One region of the Pseudomonas sp. TE3911 genome, then DNA from elsewhere that is predicted to be linked to it. Evidence: predicted binding sites of a transcription regulator. Region 1 holds the regulator's gene; the other holds the start of a gene.
The links. The regulator sigma-54, encoded in region 1, starts transcription at its own class of promoters, with help from an activator protein. The targets are predictions, from matches to a motif close to ANTGGCATNNANNTTGCTNT.
Positions count from the first base shown of each region.

Region 2: a site for sigma-54 is predicted at 1,924-1,943, ahead of flgB (flagellar basal body rod protein FlgB). Genes of this name have one in related genera too.

Region 1 covers NZ_JBSSFP010000001.1:4,434,570-4,439,685, forward strand. Annotated here, with positions in the region: gene lptB (LPS export ABC transporter ATP-binding protein) at 1-682, shown strand, start outside; gene ACVWXD_RS20150 (RNA polymerase factor sigma-54) at 880-2,373, shown strand; gene hpf (ribosome hibernation-promoting factor, HPF/YfiA family) at 2,449-2,754, shown strand; gene ptsN (PTS IIA-like nitrogen regulatory protein PtsN) at 2,767-3,231, shown strand; gene rapZ (RNase adapter RapZ) at 3,234-4,091, shown strand; gene ACVWXD_RS20170 (HPr family phosphocarrier protein) at 4,108-4,380, shown strand; gene ACVWXD_RS20175 (ZIP family metal transporter) at 4,418-5,116, opposite strand, start outside.
Region 2 covers NZ_JBSSFP010000001.1:506,327-511,442, forward strand. Annotated here, with positions in the region: gene ACVWXD_RS02395 (chemotaxis protein CheV) at 1-801, shown strand, start outside; gene cheR (protein-glutamate O-methyltransferase CheR) at 846-1,673, shown strand; gene flgB (flagellar basal body rod protein FlgB) at 1,986-2,393, shown strand; gene flgC (flagellar basal body rod protein FlgC) at 2,397-2,840, shown strand; gene flgD (flagellar hook assembly protein FlgD) at 2,857-3,576, shown strand; gene flgE (flagellar hook protein FlgE) at 3,608-4,912, shown strand; gene ACVWXD_RS02425 (ribonucleoside-diphosphate reductase subunit alpha) at 5,097-5,116, opposite strand, start outside.

The sequences.
Region 1 (5,116 bases):
CCGTCAGGTCGTGCGCGACGTCAGCCTGTCGATCGACAGCGGCCAGATCGTCGGCTTGCTCGGCCCCAACGGCGCAGGCAAGACCACATGCTTCTACATGATTGTTGGCCTGGTCCAGGCGGATCAGGGTCGCGTACTGATCGACGATCTGGATGTCAGCCACCAGCCAATGCACGGTCGTGCACGCGCGGGTATCGGCTATCTTCCTCAAGAAGCATCGATCTTCCGCAAACTGTCAGTTGCCGACAACATTATGGCCATCCTTGAAACTCGCAAGGAACTGGACCGTGACGGCCGCCGACAGGAGCTGGAAAGCCTGCTGCAGGAATTCCATATCAACCACATTCGCGACAACCTTGGCATGAGCCTGTCCGGTGGTGAGCGGCGTCGCGTGGAAATCGCCCGCGCCCTGGCCACTGCCCCCAAGTTCATTCTGCTGGACGAACCGTTTGCCGGCGTCGACCCTATCTCGGTTGGCGACATCAAGCAGATCATCCATCACCTCAAGGCCAAGGGCATCGGTGTACTGATCACCGATCACAACGTGCGTGAGACCCTCGATATCTGCGAAACCGCGTATATCGTCAACGATGGTCAACTGATCGCAGAAGGCGACTCCGCCACCATCCTGGCCAACGAACTGGTCAAGGAAGTGTACCTGGGTCACGAGTTTCGCCTGTAAAGCCGCCTGCACAAACAAGGCGGTGGCAGGTCGTTTGCCTGATGCGCGGGAGTCAATGAAAACCTCCGGTTTTTTATTGTTACCGCGCTCTAGGCAAAGCCCTCGATATCAGGCATATAATTTGCTTATGTTTGGCGCTCACGCGCCCTGTCGTGGATGGCGCGTTGCGCCGGCGAATAAGGTGTTAAGCCCCTGCCATGAAACCATCGCTAGTCCTAAGAATGGGCCAGCAGCTGACGATGACACCGCAGCTGCAACAGGCCATCCGCCTGCTCCAATTGTCGACCCTGGACCTGCAACAGGAAATCCAGGAGGCCCTGGAGTCTAATCCGATGCTCGAACGCCAGGAAGAAGGCGACGACTTCGATAATGCAGACCCGTTGGCCGACAACATCGAGCAAAAGCCCAACGCAGACGTGCAGGAACCGTCCTACCAGGAAACCGCCCCTACGGTGGATAACCTTGAGGAAGGCGATTGGAACGAACGCATTCCCAACGAGCTTCCCGTAGACACTGCTTGGGAAGACGTCTACCAGACCAGCGCCAGCAGCCTGCCCAGCAACGACGATGATGAGTGGGACTTCACTACCCGCACGTCCGCCGGCGAAAGTCTGCAGAGCCATTTGTTGTGGCAGCTGAACCTCGCGCCGATGTCGGACACCGATCGCCTGATCGCCGTCACCCTGATCGATTGCATCAATAACCAAGGCTATCTGGACGAGACACTCGAAGAGATTCTTGAGGCCTTCGACCCCGAACTAGATATCGAACTGGACGAAATCGAAGCCGTCCTGCACCGCATCCAGCAATTTGAGCCCGCGGGTATTGGTGCGCGCACCCTTAGCGAATGCCTGCAGCTGCAACTGCGCCAGCTGCCCGCCAAGACCCCATGGCTCGCCGAGGCCCAGCGCCTGGTCACCGACTACATCGACCTGCTCGGCAGCCGCGATTACAGCCAACTGATGCGTCGCATGAAGCTCAAGGAAGACGATCTGCGCCAGGTCATCGAGCTGGTGCAAAGCCTCAACCCGCGTCCCGGCTCGCAGATCGAGTCCAGCGAGGCCGAATACGTAGTTCCTGACGTGATCGTGCGCAAGGACAACGAGCGCTGGCTGGTGGAGCTTAACCAGGAGTCAGTGCCACGCCTGCGAGTCAACCCGCAATATGCAGGTTTCGTGCGACGCGCCGACACCAGTGCCGACAACACCTTCATGCGCAACCAGTTGCAGGAGGCGCGCTGGTTCATCAAGAGCCTGCAAAGCCGTAACGAAACCCTGATGAAAGTCGCCACGCAGATCGTCGAGCATCAGCGCGGCTTCCTGGAATACGGCGATGAAGCGATGAAGCCTTTGGTTCTGCACGATATCGCCGAAGCGGTAGGCATGCACGAGTCGACGATTTCCCGCGTTACCACGCAAAAATTCATGCATACCCCACGGGGTATTTATGAGTTGAAATACTTTTTCTCCAGCCATGTCAGCACCTCAGAAGGCGGCGAATGCTCGTCCACGGCAATCCGCGCAATCATCAAAAAACTGGTTGCCGCGGAAAATCAGAAAAAGCCGTTGAGTGACAGCAAGATCGCTGGTTTACTGGAGGCACAAGGCATTCAGGTCGCCCGTCGAACCGTCGCCAAGTACCGCGAATCCCTTGGGATCGCGCCTTCCAGCGAGCGTAAGCGTTTGATGTGACGGGCGGGCCACAGCGTTCCAGTGGCGGGTATTCCTACCCGCCGCTTTATGCACTGGCAACGAAGGAGAAGCTGTATGCAAGTCAACATCAGTGGACACCATGTAGAAGTCACCCCTCCCCTGCGCGAATATGTCGAGCAGAAGCTGAAAAGGCTTGAGGGTCATTTTGACAAGATCACCAATGTGCAAGTGATCATGAAGGTCGACAAGCTTCAGCAGAAAATCGAAGCGACCCTACAGATTCCCGGTGGCGAAGTAGTCGCCAACGCCGAGCATGAAGACATGTATGCATCAATCGATGCCTTGACTGACAAGCTCGACCGCCAACTTAAAAAGCATAAGGAAAAGCAGCAGAGCCTTCTTCAGGGCACAGGCCGCTAACACTCCCCACCCATGATTCGACTTGAAACCATCCTGACCCCCGGCCGTTCCCTCGTGAACGTGCCGGGCGGTAGCAAGAAGAAAGCCCTCGAACAAATTGCCAACCTGATCAGCAGCCAAGTGCCTGAACTGGAGATGCAAGATGTCTTCGAGGCTCTGATTGCCCGTGAAAAACTGGGTTCCACCGGTTTTGGTAACGGCATCGCCATTCCTCACTGTCGCCTCAAAGGCTGTGAGACACCTGTCAGCGCGCTGCTGCACTTGGACGCGCCTATCGATTTCGATGCCATTGATGGCGCCCCGGTCGACCTGCTGTTTGTTCTGTTGGTCCCACAGGCCGCCACCGATGCGCACTTGGAACTGCTTCGGCAGATCGCCAGCATGCTCGACCGCAAAGAAGTACGCGACAAACTGCGCAGTGCCGGCAGCAATGAGGCGCTGTACCAAGTTGTCCTGGATGAGCAAAACGGGCAGTAATCATGCGTTTGATCATCGTCAGCGGCCGCTCCGGCTCGGGTAAAAGTACCGCCCTCAACGTTCTTGAGGACAACGGCTTCTATTGCATCGATAACCTGCCGGCCGGCCTACTGCCGGAGTTGGCGGAACGCGCTCTTATCCACACCGAGCTGGCGCAACCTCTGGTTGCCGTTTCGATCGACGCCCGCAACCTACCCAGCCACCTCTCTCGGTTCCCGGAACTGTTGGAAGAAGTGCGCGCCAAGCATATTCATTGTGATGTGCTGTACCTGGACGCCGATGAAGAGACGCTGCTCAAACGCTTCTCCGAAACCCGTCGACGCCACCCCCTCAGCAGCCCTCACCGTTCTCTGGCTGAAGCCATCGAGGACGAAACCAAGTTGCTGGGGCCGATCATTGACCTCGCCGACCTTAAGATCAACACCACCGGCCTTAACCTTTACCAGCTGCGCGATGCCATCAAGCTGCGCCTGCTGAACCAACCGGAGCCTGGCACGGCGTTTCTCGTCGAGTCTTTTGGCTTCAAACGTGGCATGCCGGTGGATGCCGATCTGGTGTTCGACGTGCGCTGCCTGCCCAACCCCTACTGGAAGCCAGAGTTACGCGACCAATCAGGGCTGGACCTGCCTGTGGCTGAGTACCTAGCCGCGCAGCCGGATGTGGAGGAGATGTTCCAGGACATTTCCAGCTATCTGCTCAAGTGGCTGCCGCGCTTTGCCGCGAGCAACCGGGCCTATGTCACTATTGCCATTGGATGCACCGGCGGTCATCACCGTTCGGTATACCTGACCGAGCGCTTGGGCCAAGCACTGCAACAAACCCTCAAGAACGTCCAGGTTCGCCACCGCGACCTTAGCTGAAAGGAACACCTGCGCGATGCCCGCTCTGGAAATTGAAATCATCAACAAGTTGGGCTTGCACGCCCGCGCCTCGGCCAAGTTTGTCGGAGTAGCCGGGCAGTTCCCCTGCCAGATCAGGGCTGGACGCACACCTGAAAGCATGGTCGACGGCAAAAGCATCATGGCAATGATGATGCTGGCGGCCGGCAAAGGCACCAAAATTCATTTGAAGACCGAAGGCGAGCAAGACCAGGAAGCGATGGAAGCTCTGGTGGCGTTGATCAACAACTACTTTGATGAGGGTGAGTAACCTCACCCTTTGACACAAACGTGAAGCCGCAACGGCTTCACCCCAATGCGGTATCCATCGCCATCATCAAGCAAAATCCAATGCAGAGCCCCAAGCTGGCGAGCTTTTCGTGGCCATTGCGCCGCGACTCCGGGATCACCTCATGGGTCACTACCAACAGCATCGCCCCGGCAGCCAGCGCCAGCCCCAAAGGCAACAACACCTCGGCCAGGCTCACCAGCCAAGCGCAGAGCACGGCAAACACCGGTTCCACCAAGCCTGAAGCAGCACCAATCAGGAATGCCTTGGCCCGCGACATCCCTGCCCCGGCCAACACCAACGCAATCACAAGACCTTCGGGCACATCCTGCAAGGCGATGCCCATGGCCAAGCTGCCGGCATCCGGCATGCCGCCGCCGGCGGAGACGCCAACCGCCATGCCTTCCGGAATGTTGTGAGCAATGATAGCGAACACGAATAGCCAGATGCGCGGCGGTATCACCGGTTTGTCCGGCGTGCCCACCAGCATTTCCGGACTCGCGCCGGAGACCTTGCGGTCAACCAGATACAGCCCGAACGCTCCCAACATAATGCCGAAACTGATCAGCCCGCTCGCGCCCCAGGACGTAAGCCCCAGGTTTTCTGCAGCAGCGATACCCGGTACCACCAGCGAAAAGGCGGTTGCAGCCAGCATCACGCCAGCCCCAAAGCCCAGCAAGGTATCGCTCACGGCCACCGGCATCCGCCGAATCACCAA
Region 2 (5,116 bases), 3.9 Mb from region 1:
CAATGTCCCAAGCTGACGATCATGCCCAAGTCCAGCCCTGTGGTGTGTGGCGTAGCCAACATCCGTGGCGCGACCATCCCGATTCTTGACCTGGCCCTGGCCACCGGTTCGGCTGGCCTGCAGGACCGCGAGAGCCCGTTCGTAATCATCACCGAGTACAACACCAAGACCCAGGGCTTCCTGGTGCGCTCGGTGGAGCGCATCGTCAACATGAACTGGGAAGAGATTCATCCGCCGCCCAAGGGCACTGGCCGCGACCACTACCTCACGGCGGTGACGCGGGTCGATAACCAGTTGGTGGAAATCATCGACGTGGAGAAGATCCTCGCCGAAGTTGCGCCGACCTCGGAATCGATTTCCGTGGGCGTGGTGGATGCCGAAACGGCGCATAAGGCGGTCTCGCTGCGTGTGCTCACGGTGGATGACTCCTCGGTGGCACGCAAGCAGGTGACCCGTTGCCTGCAAACCGTCGGCGTGGAAGTGGTGGCGCTTAATGATGGTCGCCAGGCGCTGGATTACCTGCGCAAGCTGGTGGATGAAGGCAAGAAACCGGAAGAAGAATTCTTGATGATGATCTCCGACATCGAGATGCCGGAAATGGACGGCTACACCCTCACGGCTGAGATACGCAGCGATCCACGCATGCAAAAATTGCATATCATCCTGCATACTTCGTTGTCGGGCGTATTCAATCAGGCGATGGTCAAGAAGGTCGGTGCCGATGACTTCCTGGCCAAATTCCGTCCTGATGACCTGGCATCCCGGGTAGTCGACCGGATCAAGGCAGCAGATCACAGCTAAGGGCTTGTTGCCCTGGCGGTCTTACGATTTTAGAGGCGGTATCAGTGTCTACGGGTAATTTGGATTTTGAACAGTTCCGGGTCTTCCTGGAAAAAGCCTGTGGCATATTGCTCGGTGAAAACAAGCAATACCTGGTATCCAGCCGTCTTAACAAACTGATGGAGCAGCAGGGCATCAAGTCCCTGGGCGAGTTGGTTCAACGGATCCAGGGGCAGCCGCGCAGTGGTCTCAAAGAAATGGTGGTCGATGCCATGACCACCAACGAAACCCTTTGGTTTCGTGATACGTACCCCTTTGAAGTGCTCAAGAGCAAAGTGCTGCCGGAGGCTATCAAGGCCAGCCCGGGCCAGCGTCTGCGCATCTGGTCGGCAGCCTGCTCCTCGGGGCAGGAACCGTACTCTATCTCGATGTCCATTGATGAGTTCGAGCGGACAAACATGGGTCAGTTGAAGGCCGGGGCACAAATTGTTGCCACTGACCTGTCCGGCACCATGCTCACTAATTGCAAGACCGGCGAGTACGACAGCCTGGCTCTGGGGCGTGGTTTGTCCCAGGAACGACTGCAACGTTACTTCGACCCGAAAGGGGCGGGGCGTTGGGCGATCAAGGCGCCAATCAAGAGCCGCGTTGAGTTCCGCTCGTTCAACCTGCTTGATAGCTACGCCAGCCTTGGCAAGTTCGACATGGTGTTTTGCCGCAACGTGCTGATCTACTTTTCGGCCGAAGTGAAGAAAGACATCCTGTTGCGCATCCACGGCACCCTCAAGCGTGGTGGTTACTTGTTCCTCGGTGCTTCCGAGGCGCTCAATGGCCTGCCGGATCATTTCCAGATGGTGCAGTGCAGCCCTGGGATCATCTACCAGGCCAAGTAATAAAGCGTACGCGGTCAAGAATGTGGGAGGGGGCTTGCCCCCGATAACGGTGGTTCAGTTGATGCATCTATCACTGATACACCGCTATCGGGGGCAAGCCCCCTCCCACATTTTTTTTGTGCGGCAATCCTCAGGATAGCGGCAAGCCGGATTGCCGCTTTACTGGCGCTACGCGGAGACCCGTTGCCGCTTTTCTGGCATTGCCGCCGGCAATATCCCCGTAAACCCTTGATTCATGGGCTTTTCAGAAACTGGCATGCGCTTTGCTATAACCCAGTTAACGAACAGCAGGTCAGCCTAAAGGTTTCCGCCATGAGCATCAGCTTCGATAAAGCGCTCGGTATCCACGAAAAAGCCCTGGGCTTCCGCGCCCAGCGTGCTGAAGTCCTGGCCAACAACATTGCCAACGCCGATACCCCGAACTACAAGGCTCGGGACCTGGACTTCTCCGCCGTGCTTGCCGCACAGCAGGACAAGACCAAGAACGGCACCTTCGCCTTGAACATGACCAACAACCGTCATATCGAAGCACAAGGTCTGAGCAGTGGTGACGAGTCGCTGCTGTATCGCACGCCGATGCAGCCGTCGATCGACCAGAACACCGTCGACGCCCAGCTGGAGCAATCGGCCTACGCCGAGAACTCGGTGAACTTCCAAGCCAGCTTTACGCTGCTCAACAGCAAATTCAAAGGGCTGATGTCGGCCCTTCGTGGAGAGTAAGCCATGTCCCTGTCCAGTGTTTTCAATATTGCCGGTAGTGGCATGAGCGCCCAGACCACGCGTCTCAACACCGTCGCCAGTAACATCGCCAACGCCGAGACTGTGTCTTCGAGCATTGACCAGACCTACCGTGCGCGTCACCCGGTCTTCGCCACCATGTTCCAGGGCGGCCAGAACGGCGGCAGCGATTCGTTGTTTCAGGAGCAGGGCGCAGCAGGCTCTGGCGTGCAGGTGCTCGGCGTGGTCGAAGACCAGAGCAACCTCGAAGCCCGCTACGAGCCGAACCACCCGGCTGCGAACGAAAAAGGCTACGTGTACTACCCGAACGTCAACGTGGTCGAGGAAATGGCCGACATGATTTCCGCCAGCCGCTCGTTCCAGACCAATGCGGAAATGATGAACACCGCCAAAACCATGATGCAGAAGGTCCTGACCCTGGGTCAGTGATAAGGGGCGCCAAATGATGGCCATCGTTGATACGTCTACTAATTCGGCAGTCCAAGACCTTTTCAATTCCAAGGTCAGCACTGCAACAAACAATGTCGCGAGTACGGCTGCTGCTGCTACCGGCAATCAGTCGTTGGGTAAAGATGCATTCCTGCAGCTGCTCGTCACCCAGCTGAAAAACCAGGACCCGCTGTCGCCTCAGGACAACGGTGCATTTGTGGCCCAACTGGCCCAGTTCAGCAGCCTGGAAGGCATCAACACCCTCAACGACTCGGTGAATGCAATTTCCAGCAACTTCAGCTCCTCCCAGGCGCTGCAGGCTTCGTCGCTGGTTGGGCGTTCGATCATTACCCAGACCGACAAGGCCCTGGTGGATACGAGCAAGAGCATGAACGGTTCGGTAGCTGTGACTGCAGCCACCGGCAACGTCGCCATCAAGATCACAGACAAAGATGGCAACTTGGTGCGCACCATTGATATGGGTGCCCAGAGCGCCGGCACCGCGAGCTTCATCTGGGATGGCAAGAACGATGCGGGTGAGGTGGCTCCAGCGGGCACCTACACCTTCGCGGCCACGACCAAGAATGACGCTGGCGATTCAGTGGCCCTGGCCACTTCGTTGCCGGCAACGGTGACCAGCGTGACTTTGAGCAAGACCGGTGGCGAGATGCTGCTGAACCTTGCGGGTGGCATGGGCAGCGTCAAGCTGTCGCAAATTCAGACTATCGGTACATAGAGCCGGCTAACTACGGCAGAGGGAGAGAAACATGTCTTTTAATATCGGCCTTAGCGGCCTCTATGCGGCCAACAAACAATTGGACGTGACTGGCAACAACATCGCCAACGTCGCGACCACTGGCTTCAAGTCGTCCCGTGCGGAATTCGCCGACATCTACGCCGCGTCCAAATTGGGCACCGGCCAGAACAGCATCGGCAATGGTGTGAACCTGGCGGCGGTGTCCCAGCAGTTCACCCAAGGTGACGTCAACAACAGCGGCGGCGTGCTGGACATGGCGATCCAGGGCGGTGGCTTCTTCGTGCAGAAGGGCAGCGACGGTTCGCTGGAATACACCCGTAGTGGTGCGTTCCGTGCCGACAAAGACGGCTATATCACCAACAACACCGGCACCTCGCGCCTGCAAGGCTACGCAGCGGATGAAGACGGTAAGATCATCAAGGGTGGCTTGACCGACCTGCAACTGAACTTGTCTTACCTGCCGCCGAAGGCGTCCACCAAAGTGGATTCCACCAGTAACCTGAACTCGTCGGAGCCGGTGATCAATCAGACCGACAAGCCGTTCGACCCAAGCGACACCACCACCTTTACCACTCAGTACAGCACCACCTTGTACGACTCCCAAGGCAACTCGCACGCCATGGTGCAGTACATGGTGAAAACCGACGCCAACGAATGGAATGCCTACACGTTGATCGATGGTCGTAACCTGGATGGTTCCAAGCCGACAACGACCGGCACCACTGCACCTGTGCCATCGACCATCACTTTTGATGGTGCCGGTAAGCTTAAAGATGTTGTTACCGGTGGCGTGAGCAGCAAGACATTGACGCTCACTGGCTGGGTCCCAGGATCGGTGACCGATGGCGTTTGGACGCCAAACGAAGCGACCGCCGGGCCAATTGCCGTGAATATGGGCAATATCACCCAGTACAACTCGGCCAGCTACCGCAATCCACCGACTACCGACGGCTATGCCACCGGCCAGATCACCGGCCTGAAAATCGACGGCAACGGCGTCATGTTCGCCACGTTCAGCAACCAGCAGAGCAAGGCCATTGGCCAGATCTCCCTGGCCAGCTTCAACAACGAACAGGGCCTGCAGCCTGCGGGCAGCACCGCTTGGAGAGAGACCTTCTCCTCGGGCCAGCCGGGTTACGACACCCCGCAATCCGGGACCCTGGGTTCGATTGTGGCCAACTCCCTGGAGAACTCCAACGTCAACCTGACCAACGAGCTGGTAGACCTGATCAAGGCCCAGAGCAACTATCAGGCGAACGCCAAGACCATCTCCACCCAGAGCACCATCATGCAGACCATCATTCAGATGACCTGATGCTGTAATGCTCCACAAGAAGCCCCTCGTGAGAGGGGCTTTTTTGTGGATGTAAGAAAAGTGTGTTTGAAACGGTCCCCACGCGTGAGAGCGATCAAACCGCAGGCAAAAGAAAACCCCCGACCAGCCCAGAGGGTTGATCGGGGGTTTCGAGTAAGCGCTATTGGGCGCTTACCTGCTCAGCTTATTGGCAAGCTTCGCAAT